4 regions of the Rhizobium sp. BK529 genome follow, and region 3 is predicted to be linked to each of the others. Evidence: predicted binding sites of a transcription regulator. Region 3 holds the regulator's gene; each other region holds the start of a gene.
The links. Region 3 encodes LexA, which represses DNA repair genes until DNA is damaged. Its sites were predicted from a motif close to TGTTCNNNNTGTGTTCNG; they were not measured.
Positions count from the first base shown of each region.

Region 1: dinB (DNA polymerase IV) is a predicted target of LexA. The motif match lies at 1,215-1,232, and genes of this name have one in related genera.
Region 2: parE (DNA topoisomerase IV subunit B) is a predicted target of LexA. The motif match lies at 1,187-1,204, and genes of this name have one in related genera.
Region 4: FHX08_RS02775 (ribonuclease T2 family protein) is a predicted target of LexA. The motif match lies at 1,966-1,983, and genes of this name have one in related genera.

Region 1 is NZ_JACIAU010000009.1:33,163-36,261, forward strand. Features, by position in the region: gene FHX08_RS31105 (hypothetical protein) at 1-107, opposite strand, end outside; gene FHX08_RS31110 (hypothetical protein) at 466-723, shown strand; gene dinB (DNA polymerase IV) at 1,278-2,363, shown strand; gene FHX08_RS31120 (SOS response-associated peptidase family protein) at 2,360-2,854, opposite strand; gene FHX08_RS31125 (SOS response-associated peptidase family protein) at 3,033-3,099, shown strand, end outside.
Region 2 is NZ_JACIAU010000001.1:1,503,778-1,506,876, forward strand. Features, by position in the region: gene parE (DNA topoisomerase IV subunit B) at 1-1,181, opposite strand, end outside; gene FHX08_RS07665 (alpha/beta hydrolase) at 1,383-2,261, shown strand; gene tpiA (triose-phosphate isomerase) at 2,386-3,099, shown strand, end outside.
Region 3 is NZ_JACIAU010000001.1:1,661,011-1,664,109, reverse strand. Features, by position in the region: gene FHX08_RS08380 (ComEC/Rec2 family competence protein) at 1-888, shown strand, start outside; gene lexA (transcriptional repressor LexA) at 869-1,594, opposite strand; gene FHX08_RS08370 (VOC family protein) at 1,791-2,678, shown strand; gene kdsA (3-deoxy-8-phosphooctulonate synthase) at 2,675-3,099, shown strand, end outside.
Region 4 is NZ_JACIAU010000001.1:561,934-565,032, reverse strand. Features, by position in the region: gene ettA (energy-dependent translational throttle protein EttA) at 1-1,104, opposite strand, end outside; gene FHX08_RS02775 (ribonuclease T2 family protein) at 1,214-1,951, opposite strand; gene FHX08_RS02770 (alpha/beta fold hydrolase) at 2,109-3,053, shown strand; gene FHX08_RS02765 (DMT family transporter) at 3,055-3,099, shown strand, end outside.

The DNA.
Region 1 (3,099 bases), on a different contig from region 3:
TCAGGGCGCGAGATGCCATACTGCTGAACCAGATGCTCGACCGCAATATCGGTCGCTTCCCGTGTTTCGAACGTGGCTCGGATTGTCGTCGTGCTGTCGTCGCCCATTGGCTCTCTCCTGATAACGTTCTCTAAAGCATCACAACGCGTCTGGCGGCTGGTGGTTTCGCTTCTCAGAGCTCGATACCCACGGAAATTGCTGAACTTCCGCCTTGGCAGGTGTCGCAGCGACCGGAGGTTGGTGACGTACCCTCAAACTGCGTGCGCGTGCGGTCCCGCTCGGGAACTTTCATCATCAGGCGAAGTTCATGGAACTGTCGGTTGAAGAGCAAATCCTCGCCATTTGGCGATGGTACCCGCACCGGCCTTACCCGGCAGTTCGTTGAAGGAGAAGATGCGTTTGATCACCACAACAGTCTGTCATTAATCAAGGATCTCGGCGGTGAAGCATTCAACAACAAGTGCGATGATCCTCCTTGTCGCTACATTGGTCATCGGCTGCAGCACGCCAGAGGCCACAGCGCGACCGGGTCCCACTCCTTTACCGGGGAGCCTGACTTACGGCGGAAAAGTCGTCCATTCTCGTTACAAGCCTGGGACGATCGTCAAAAACACCTTTCTCGGGCAGTTCGGGTACCGTGTCTTCGAACGGTATGTGGTTCAGCCTGACGGGACCTTGCGGCTGACCTATCAGACAACCGGGCCGGATTTTCTCTGGGACTAAGCTATGCTGCGTCATGAGGCCCGCCTCCTGATGCTGGCCGCTATAGGATTGTCCCCAGATGACCCAAGCCCCTCCGCGGCACGGGCGCTGGCGCGCTATCGCCGCCAGCCTGCCGGGTAGACCAGTACCAACGCATCTAGCTGTTGGATATTATCCTCGGCTCGCGGCCGATCTACCGGACCCGACCGGACCGAGTGGTGCCGACCTTGTTCCTCAGTCTGCAAGCGAGCAAGGCGCGACCTTGCGTTTTGGCTTTGCGCAACCGCCGATCCCATTCGAGGGCGTCGTGCGCGGCTTCGTTCGCTTTCTCCAACCGATCTTTAGTTTAGCGGTGACAACGCGATAGACTACCGAACGCTGGCCCCGCCGTCATCAGTTCCTCGTCAGCATCGTCCCTGGCCATGTTCTCGCGCGACGACGTCTTCGGCGGCTCATGGTCGCTCCTCAGTCACGCGCTTATTAAAGCGTTGATATCGCCCCGAACCCTGCTATGTTCTCTCTTTGTTTCAACGTGATTTTTTTGCAGCCGATCCATCGCAATCCGTGAAGTTGGAATGCAGAACGTAAGCTCCTTTCCCGTCCGGAAAATCGTCCATGTTGACATGGATGCATTTTACGCATCGGTCGAGCAACGCGATAATCCGGAGCTGCGCGGCAAGCCGATCGCCGTCGGCGGATCGGCTGCACGCGGCGTGGTGGCGGCGGCAAGCTACGAGGCTCGCGCCTTCGGCGTTCACTCGGCCATGCCGTCGGTGACGGCCAAGCGCAAATGTCCCGAGCTGATCTTCGTGCCGCCGCGCTTCGACGTCTACAAGACAGTGTCGCAGCAGATCCGAGATATCTTTGCCGAATATACGCCGCTTATCGAGCCGCTCTCGCTCGACGAGGCCTATCTCGATGTCACGCAAAATCTCAAAGGCATGGCAGTCGCCACCGAGATAGCGTCGGAAATTCGGGCCAAGATCAAACAGGTGACCGGGCTCAACGCGTCGGCCGGTATTTCCTACAACAAGTTCCTCGCCAAGATGGCAAGCGACCTCAACAAGCCGAACGGCCAGGCTGTCATCACACCGAGAGACGGGCCGGTCTTCGTCGAAGCCCTCCCCGTCAAGAAGTTTCATGGCGTGGGTCCGGCGACGGCCGAAAAGATGCGCCGGCTCGGGATTAATACCGGCGCTGATCTTAAGGAGAAGACGCTCGAATTCCTTGTCCAGAATTTCGGCAAGTCCGGACCCTATTTCTTTGGCATCGCCCGCGGCATTGACGAGCGCCAGGTCAAGCCGGACCGGGTGCGCAAATCGGTAGGCGCCGAAGATACGTTCTCCGAGGACCTTCATGCCTATGAGCTGGCCCGCCAAGGGCTCCAGCCACTGATCGAAAAGGTCTGGGGTTACTGCGAGGCCAACCGGATCGGTGCTAAGACGGTGACGCTCAAGGTCAAATATGCCGACTTCAACCAGATCACCCGCAGCAAGACGGTTTCCGCACCTCTGTCGGTGATCGGCGACCTCGACGAAATCGTCGATCTGCTGCTCGCACCAATCTTCCCGCCGCGCAAGGGCATCCGCCTGCTCGGCGTCACCTTGTCCTCGCTGGAACGCGCTGCGGAGGCGGAGCCACAATTGCGACTGGCGCTCTAGCTTGCCAGCGCCGGCTGATCGGACGCGCGTGAAGTATCTTTGACACGGAACGTCCCCTCAGGTAGCGGGCGCAGGATTTCGTCCTCCGGCACCCTTCCATCGAGCCATGCCATCCTTTGATCCCGTCTGAGCACCGCCATCTGGCGGTCTTGGTAAGGCGCGAGATCAGGATTTGCCTCGATCGTCAGGATCGCAAAGCCCTCAGGCCAATCTTCTGCAGCAGGCCGCCAGATCCCCGCGAAATAGAACCAGTCGCCATCGGCGAGCGAAAAACTGAAGTTCTTGTGACGAAACTCGGACGCTGGCACCAGGCAGCGATGGGTCGGGAACCGTCGGCCTTCGGATCGGACGACACTGACGGCGCGGGCACGGCCATCGCGGGCTCGTAGCCCCCACGGCAGTTCCACCATCTCCACATCGCTGCCGTTGCGCCTGACGACGATCCGGCGCTTGTCGAGAGGGGCATCGGACTGAAAAACGGTCGCATTCATATCCAAGAACATACCAGGAACGCAATCAGCGGACAAGATCGAGCTCTTGCTTGGGCCTTCCGTCTGCCGAGGGTGGAGGCCGAAGATCTCCTTGTTGCGCTGGCGAGCGCGCGATCCGACCATATATTGCACCTGCAGCGGCTCGCCGTTACCGATCGATGCCTCGAAGGGAGGAACCATGTGCAATGATTACCGATTGATGGTCGATACCGCGTCGATCGCAAAGGACTTCGCCGATCTCAAGA
Region 2 (3,099 bases), 160 kb from region 3:
CGCTGAGCTTCGACGGTCGCAAGGCGATCCTTAGTCTGGCCAACGAATTCCGGCTCGCGGATGAAGACCGAAAGCATGCCGACCGCGGAGATCATCACGTCATCGGTGGTGATCTGCGCGGCGCGCTTGTTCTGCGTCAGCTCTGCATAGCTCTTCAGGCCCTTGGTGAGCGCGACGCGCAGACCCGCTTCATGCGTGCCGCCTTCGGGCGTCGGAATCGTATTGCAATAGGAGTGGACCTGCGGATCGCCGCCATACCAGGTGATCGCCCATTCCAGCGCGCCGTGGCCGGCGACCTTCTCGCTCTTGCCGGCGAAGATTTCGCGGGTGACCGTGAACTCCTTGCCCATCGTCGCCTGCAGATAATCCTTCAAGCCACCCGGGAAGTGGAAGACGGCCTTGTCGGGCACGTCAGATCCTTCCGGAAGCACGCCTGGATCGCAGCTCCAGCGGATTTCGACACCGCCGAAGAGATAGGCCTTGGAGCGAGCCATGCGGAACACACGGCCCGCATCGAACTTCGCATGCTCGCCAAAGATCTGCGGGTCGGGATGGAAGCGAACCTTGGTGCCGCGGCGGTTATGCACGTCACCCAGATCTTCGATCCCGCCCTGCGGCAGGCCGCGCGAGAAGCGCTGACGATAGAGCTTGCGGTTTCGCGCCACCTCGACTTCGAGATAATCCGACAGCGCATTGACGACGGAGACACCGACGCCGTGCAGACCGCCCGAGGTCTCGTAGGCCTTGCCGTCGAATTTGCCGCCGGCATGCAGCTTGGTCATGATGACTTCGAGTGTCGACTTGCCGGGAACCTGCGGATGGTTTTCGACTGGAATGCCACGGCCGTTATCTGTCACCGTGAGATAGCCCTGGATGTCGAGATGGACATCAATGAAATCGGCATGGCCGGCCACTGCTTCGTCCATCGAGTTGTCGATGACTTCGGCAAAGAGGTGGTGCAGCGCCTTTTCGTCGGTGCCGCCAATATACATGCCCGGGCGCATGCGCACCGGTTCCAGACCTTCCAGCACGCGGATCGAGGATGCGCCGTAATCATCGCCGTTCGAAGCCGCAGGCGCCGGGCGAGGGGTGGCGGGTGCCGCGGGCGCAGCAGGCTTCGCAGCCTCCTCCTGCTTCTGCGTCAGGGGCATTCCGGAAAAGAGGTCGTTGCTATCTTCCATGGAACCGTTCAGATCTTATTCTCGTGAAGGGCCGCTGGCCCACAATATCAGCATTCGGCATCGCGTTTGCGAATCAGGGGGATTCTGACAGAAAGCGCCCCGATACGCGACGCGCCCCGTATTTGCGGAGCTTTTCAAGATGTGATTTGCGTTGCCGGGCGACGAATGGCAAGTCGCGGCAGCTCTCTGGGAACCATCTCGATGCCGATGTCCACAAGTCATTGCACCATAATCACAGCAATTGCGGCCTTTTTCCTGTCCGCGGCCGTCGCCGCTGCCGATGCGCTTCCGCCCTACAAGGACGATCTGTTTTCGAAGCAGACGGTGTTGCAGACGGGCGATGACGGTGCCTTCGAAGTCGTTGATTACGACGAGATGCGCGACATCAACGGGCGCGACCAGATCCCTGAAAAGCGGGTGCAGCAGAAATATGTCACTCTCGGTGTGAAGAAGCTGCAGGCGGATGAGACACTCTCCCTCGATGGCGTCAGGCTCGATGTCACCAGGGTGGGACCGGCGCAGAATGCCGCCTTCACGGTCATCTTCATCCACGGCCGCGACGGCGACCGGCGGCTCGGCGCCAACGATTATACGTTCGGCGGCAATTTCAACCGGCTGAAGAATCTCGCAGCCGGCAATGGCGGCGTCTATTATTCGCCGAGCGTCAAAACCTTCGACGCCAATGGCGTCGCGGCGATTGCCGGATTGATCCGCTATGCGAGCGTCCAGTCTCCCGGCCGCCCCGTCATTCTGAGCTGTGCTTCGATGGGCAGCCAGATCTGCTGGGGCATCACGCGCGATGCAGAAAGCGTCAAGCGGCTGAAGGGCATGCTGGTCATGAGCGGTGTCTCGGACCCGGATTTCGTGAAAAGCCCCTTCTACAAAGCAAAGCTGCCGCTCTGGTTTGCGCATGGCAGCCGCGATCCAGTCTATGCTGCAACCGATCAGCAGTCGCTGTTCGACAAGCTCTACAAGACAAAATACCCCACGCATTTCACGCTTTTTGAGAGCGGCAATCACGGCACGCCGATCCGCATGATCGACTGGCGCAAGGTGCTGAACTGGATATTGGCGTCCTGAACGAGCAAATTCGACGCTGTCTGGAACTTTCAAACGATCATATTTCCCCGACGTTACGTGGGCGCTTTCCTTTGCTGCAGGCTTTTGCTAAGGCCGCCCGAATATGCGGATTTGGAGGAGCAGCATGACACCTGACATACGCCCGCTCGTGGCGGGGAACTGGAAGATGAACGGCACGCGCGCCTCATTGGACCAGATCAAGGCGATTGCCCAAGGCGTCAGTTCCCCCTTGTCGGAAAAAGTCGAAGCTCTGATCTGCCCGCCGGCGACGCTGCTTTATGTGGCAACCGCACTCGCCACCGACAGCCCGCTCGCGATCGGCGCGCAGGATTGCCACCAGAAAGAATGCGGCGCGCATACCGGCGATATTTCAGCTGAGATGATTGCCGATTGCTTCGGCACCTACGTGATCGTCGGCCATTCGGAGCGGCGCATCGACCATGCCGAGACCGACCATATGATCCGAGCCAAGGCGCAGGCCGCCTACAAGGCGGATCTGACTGCAATCGTCTGCATCGGTGAAACCGGTGACGAGCGCGACGGCTATCAGACACTCGAGGTGCTCAAGCGCCAGCTTTTCGGTTCGTTGCCGGAAGAGGCAACGGCTGGCAATACGGTCATTGCCTACGAACCCGTTTGGGCGATTGGCACCGGACTCACACCGACCGCAAAGGATGTGGAAATCGTCCACGCCTTCATCCGCGACGAACTCATCTTGCGCTTCGGCGACGAGGGCAAGGGTATGCGCGTCCTCTATGGCGGTTCCGTCAAGCCCGGCAATGCCAGCGAGTTGCTCGCCGTCGACAACGTGGATGGCGCGCTGATCGGCGGGGCGAGC
Region 3 (3,099 bases):
GGCATGATGGCGATGCTGCTGATGCCCTTCGGCCTCGACGGTCCGCTTTGGCAGATCACGGGATTCGGTCTCGATCTTGTGATCAAGATCGCAAAGACGGTATCGGATTGGGGCGGCAACATAGATGTAGGCCGTTTGCCCGGCTGGTACTTCCCGACGGCAGTCTTCGGCTTCCTGCTGTTGACGCTGCTCAAAAGCCGGCTGCGGCACGCCGGAACGGCGATCGTCGCGGCCTCAACGCTAACTGTTGCGCTGCTGCCGGGAAACTCTGCACCTGATGTCGCCATCGCCGAAGACGGCGGTTTGGTCGCTGTCGTTGATGGTGAGGCGATGGCTTCGAACCGCGAAAAACCGCCTTCCTTCATCTTTCAGCAATGGCAGCGGGCACTTGCGATCGAGGAGCACCAGAAGCCGATCATGATCACGGATGCCAACGCGCCCGCTGCGCCGGAAGGCAAAAGATTGAAGTTCTCGCCAGATCAGCTGGATGAATCCAGAGAGGTGATGATACAGGCTGTGGCCACCGGCCCGCCGTTGCGCTTCACCTGCCTGAAGGGTGCCTGGTGTACAGTCTCGCTCAAGAATGGGAAGCAACTAACGGTCATCAATAACGCAGCCTATCTCGGACCTGCCTGCGATACGGCGGATATCGTCGTCACGCCTGTTCACCTGCGGTTTGACCGCTGCCGCTCCGGCGCAATGCTTTTCACCGGCGAGACGCTGCGCAAAACGGGTTCAGTTGAACTTCGTTTCACTGATAAGGGGCTGCAGGTAGCAACCGCATTCGATACCTTACTGCGACCCTGGATGCGCCACCGCGCCTATGATTGGCGCAGCGATACATTTGCTGACGACAGACCGTCACCGATCAGTGATAGCGGCGAATAAGCCCAACGAGTTTGCCCTGTACCTTGACGCGATCCGGCGGGAAGATGCGTGTCTCGTAGGCAGGGTTTGCAGCTTCGAGTGCAATCGATGCGCCCTTGCGGCGGAAGCGCTTGAGCGTCGCTTCCTCGTCATCGACGAGTGCCACGACGATATCGCCTGGATTGGCTGTGCTGCCGTTGCGGATGATGACCGTGTCGCCATCGAAGATGCCGGCTTCGATCATCGAGTCGCCGCGAACTTCGAGCGCATAATGTTCGCCCGAGCCCAGCATGTCGGAGGAAACGGTAATGTCGTGTGTGTTGTTCTGGATTGCCGAGATCGGCACGCCGGCAGCGATCCGACCCATGACCGGCACGGAGACGGCATTGCCATTGTCGGCAACAGGTGCCGGCTTTGCCGGAGCGGGAGGCGCAACATGCTGCGGCTTGCCAAGGCTGCCTTCTATGACGCTTGGCGAAAAGCCGCGCCGCGGCTGCAGGCTCGGGTTATAGGCTTCCGGCAATTTGATGACTTCGAGCGCACGCGCCCGGTTCGGAAGCCGGCGAATGAAGCCGCGTTCTTCGAGCGCGGTGATCAGCCGGTGAATGCCGGATTTCGATGCCAGATCCAGGGCATCCTTCATCTCGTCGAAAGATGGCGGAACGCCGGATTCCTTCATCCTTTCATGAATGAAAAGAAGAAGTTCCTGTTGTTTGCGCGTGAGCATGGCGTATACCCCAGTATTGAAACAAATCCAGAACAGACACTATATGTTCCATATGTGTTCCGCAAGTGGCTAAATTTTCGTAAAACTTCTGTTCATTCTGCTGAGAATTTTATTTTTATCGCCGGAAAAGCCATCCGGCCTTGCTTCGGAACGCCTGTCGAAGCACATCATCCTGACGATGGCAGGAGAGCAGCTGATGACCCAAGACACGTATCCGATCGATCATCTCGTTTTGCCGGTTACCGACATTGCGCTCGCACGCGAAAGGCTGGGCAAACTGGGCTTCACCGTCGCGCCGGATGCACGTCATCCCTTCGGCACGGAAAATGCCTGCGTTTTCTTCGCGGACAAAACCTACCTCGAGCCGTTGGGCGTTGCGAGTGTCGAAGAGAGCGAGAGGACGGCGCGGAGAGGCAACGTCTTCACCGCCCGCAACCAGGCTTTTCGCTTCCGGTGCGGCAGCGAGGGACTGTCTGCCATCGCCTTCAGTACAAGGGATGCCAAGCACGATCATGCTCGATTCGTTAAGGGCGGCGTCAGTGCCGGATCCGTGTTGCAGTTCGAGCGCCCCGTAAAAATGCCTGATGATGCCGAAAGCGTTGCTGGCTTCCGGCTTGCCTTCGCCGGCGATCTCAGGGCGCCGGATTTCTTCCTCTTCGCCGTTGAACGCATCAACCCGCTGCCAGCCGACCGGGGTGCGCTGGAGGCGCATGCCAACGGCGTGACCGGCATTGCCGAAATTGTGCTTGGGGCGCCGGAGCCTACGGCCTTCAGCGAATTCGTTACTGCGACGGTAAAAGCCACCTCTGTCGAGGAAACGAGTTTTGGGCTCGACGTGTCCACCGATAACGCAAAGATCAGTCTGATGACCCCGGAGGGGTTGGAGGCCTATTTCGATTTGGTCACGCCGGATACGGATCGCGGCCTGCGTGGCCGGGCGATCCTCTTTGCTGTCGGCGATCGGACAGTGACAGAAGCGCATTTGGCTGCTAACGGGGTGACCTATACACGCAAGGGCAACCGTATTCTGGTGGAGCCCGCGCCCGGCCAGGGCGTGCTCTTCGCTTTCGAGGAAACATCATGAGCACCAATACCAATTCCGTGGTGACGGTCGGCGAGGGTGCCGGCAAGGTCACCTTCTCCAACACCGGCCGCCTGTCGCTGATCGCTGGTGCCTGCGAACTGGAAAGCCGCGATCACGCGTTCATGGTTGCCGGGACCCTGAAGGAGCTTTGCGCCAAGCTCGGCATCGGCCTCGTCTACAAGACCTCTTTCGACAAGGCGAACCGCTCGTCCCTGTCGAGCAAGCGCGGCGTCGGCCTTGAGAAAGGGCTGGAAATCTTTGCCGATCTGAAGAAGGAACTCGGCATTCCGGTTCTGACTGACATCCATAATGAAGAACAATGCGTCGAAGTGGCCAAGGTCGTCGATATTCTGCAGATACCCGCCTTCCTGTCCCGCCAGACGGATCTTTTGGTGGCCGCCGCCAAGACCGGCCGCGTTAT
Region 4 (3,099 bases), 1.1 Mb from region 3:
CTTTTCCTGGCCGGTGATCATCTTGAACAGCGTCGTCTTGCCAGCGCCGTTCGGGCCGATGATGCCAACGATGCCGCCCGGCGGCAGCTTGATCGACAGATCGTTGATCAGCGTGCGACCTTCGAAGCCCTTGGTGATGCCTTCCATCTCGATGACCACCTGGCCGAGACGCTCGCTGACCGGGATGATGATCTGAGCGTCGCCGGGACGCTGCTTTTCGGCGGCTTCTACCAGCTGCTCGTAGGACTTGATACGCGCCTTAGACTTGGCCTGACGAGCCTTCGGGCTCGAAGCGATCCATTCCTGTTCGCGGCTGATCGCCTTCTGGCGTGATGCTTCTTCGCGGTTTTCCTGCAGCATGCGCTTGGCCTTCGCCTGCAGATAAGCCGAGTAGTTTCCTTCGTAAGGAATGCCGCGGCCGCGGTCGAGCTCCAGGATCCAGCCGGTGACGTTATCCAGGAAGTAGCGGTCGTGGGTGATCATCATCACGGCGCCCGGATAGTCGCGCAGGTGCTTTTCGAGCCAGGCGATGGTTTCGGCGTCCAGATGGTTGGTCGGTTCGTCAAGCAGCAGCAGATCCGGCTGCGACAGCAGCAGACGGCAAAGCGCGACACGGCGACGCTCACCACCCGACAGCGTCGTGACATCGGCATCGCGCGGAGGGCAGCGCAGGGCTTCCATGGCCATTTCGACCTGGCTTTCCAGATCCCACAGGTTCTGGCTGTCGATGATGTCCTGAAGCTTTGCGCCCTCTTCCGCCGTCTCGTCGGAATAGTTCATCATCAGCTCGTTATAGCGATCCACGATCGCCGTCTTGGAGGCGACGCCTTCCATGACGTTTTCGAACACAGTCTTGTTCGGATCGAGCTGCGGTTCCTGCTCGAGGTAGCCGACCGTCGCGCCTTCGGCGAGCCAGGCTTCACCCGTATATTCCTTGTCCCGGCCGGCGATGATGCGCAGCACGGTGGACTTACCCGCACCGTTCGGACCCAGAATACCGATCTTGGCATCGGGATAGAAGGAAAGATGGATGTTCTCGAGGATCTTCTTGTTGCCATAGGCCTTGTTGAGGCCGGACATGTGGTAGATGAACTGACGTGCCATACTGGGGTGCTCCGGGCGGAAACTTCAAATCGTGGCCGCTATGTAGGCGAAACCACGCCCGCGGGCAACGCCGAAACCCTGTTTCGTCAGGATTTCGGCATGTTTCCCGTCAGAAACCGGCAGCGTCCACCAGGCCTTCGTCGCAGCCGAAGGAAGTCTGTCCCGCTCCCTGGATCAGGCCGCCCAGCCCCTCCTCGTTCGCAGAGGCTGAAACGGCATCCTGCGAAAGCCCGATCGTCAACTCGCTGATCACGCGCTTGTTGCCGACGCGGCGGCAGCTCATCTTCACACGCTCGCTGGCGCCGGCGCCAAAGCTTTTGTCGAAGGCCGCCTTTATCGCGTCGGCCTTCAGCACCTTGCCGACATTGGCGGCAAATAGATCGCGCACTGCCGAAGCATTAAGATCGTCGATCAGGTGAACGGCGGTGGCGAAATAGTCGTCGGCACTCATCTTCGTGCACGTGCCGTGCTTAATCCATTCATGCCGCTCGAGCCCCGATTGCGTACCCGGCATCGCCTTGTCGAGCGCAGCCTTCGTCTCGGCCGAGAGCGTCACGGCCGGCAGGCTCTTCCAGTCGCTGTCCTTATCGGCAGCCTTCTGATCATCAGGTACGCCGCAATAGTCCTGGCGCATCGGCCAGAGGCCGTGGAGGGAAAAATTGGTGGCATCATAGCGGTCACCGCTCTGGGTGGCGCATTCGGCCTTCTTCTGGTTGGTCTGGCAGAATGCCGGCTGCCAGCTTGCAGCAAGGATGAAGCGTGTGCGCCCGCTTTCCTGCGCGGAAACGGAACCGATTGACGACAGCGAGAGAAACAGGATGGAAACCGAGAGAAATAACTTGCCCATTGATAGCCCCGACAAAGAACATTACAGGAACAAACAAGCATGAAGCCGAAGAATACGCAACCCTGAATCGTAGGTAAAAACACGCTTTCATGCATGAGCGAAACCACAATGTTGCATTTGCCTGGATATCTGGTCTTTTTGGGCGGAGGAGGAATGCATGTTTTCCGAGACGTTGCGGCTTGAAAACGCCGGGGCTTCGCTTGCCTGTCATCATCAGCCCGCGGAGGGACTAGCGCGGGCTATCCTGATGATTTCGCACGGGCTTGCCGAACATTCCCGTCGCTACTGGCGCTTTGCCGAAGCCATGGCCGCAAGAGGCTGTCACGTCTATGCGCATGATCATCGCGGCCATGGCGAGACGACCGCAGCCGACGCGCCACTCGGCCGCTTCGCGAGACGGGATGGCATCGAGCACGTCGTCAGCGATATCGCCGCGGTACACGACTTTGTCACGTCCCGCCATCCCGGCCTTCCGGTCATCCTCCTTGGCCATTCCATGGGCGGCCTGATCGCGCTGAATGCCGCGGCCGATCTTCCCGGCCGCTTCGCAGCGCTTGCCGTCTGGAATTCGAATTTCGCGGTTGGTCTTTCCGGTCGCCTCGCACAGGCGATCCTGCTTGGAGAGCGCATGCTGAAGGGCTCGGATGTGCCGAGCGACATGCTGCCAAGGCTGACATTTTCCGCCTGGGGCAAATCCATTTCCGATCACCGCACGGAATTCGATTGGCTGTCGTGCAATCCAGCCGAGGTCGATGCCTATATTGCCGATCCGCTCTGCGGCTTTGATGCGTCCGTGTCGCTCTGGCTCGACGTCTTTGCCCTCACCTTCCGCGGCATCGAGAAGGAACAGCTTGAAAAGCTGCCGAAAGAGCTGCCGATCCACCTGGTCGGCGGCGGCAAGGATCCGGCAACATCTAAGGGAAAAGCCATTCTCTGGCTGTCAAAGCATTTGAAAAGCCGGGGCTTCTCTCGTATCAGCACGGAGATATATCAGGACATGCGGCACGAAACCCTGAACGAGATCGGCGCGCAATCGGCAATCTCGGATTTCGCCGGCTGGTGCGACGAGGCCCTCCGCACGGTCCCTAGCGAAAGGACCTGAGATGACGAGCATGAGTTCCACACGCCATCCCGCTGCTGCCGAGGTG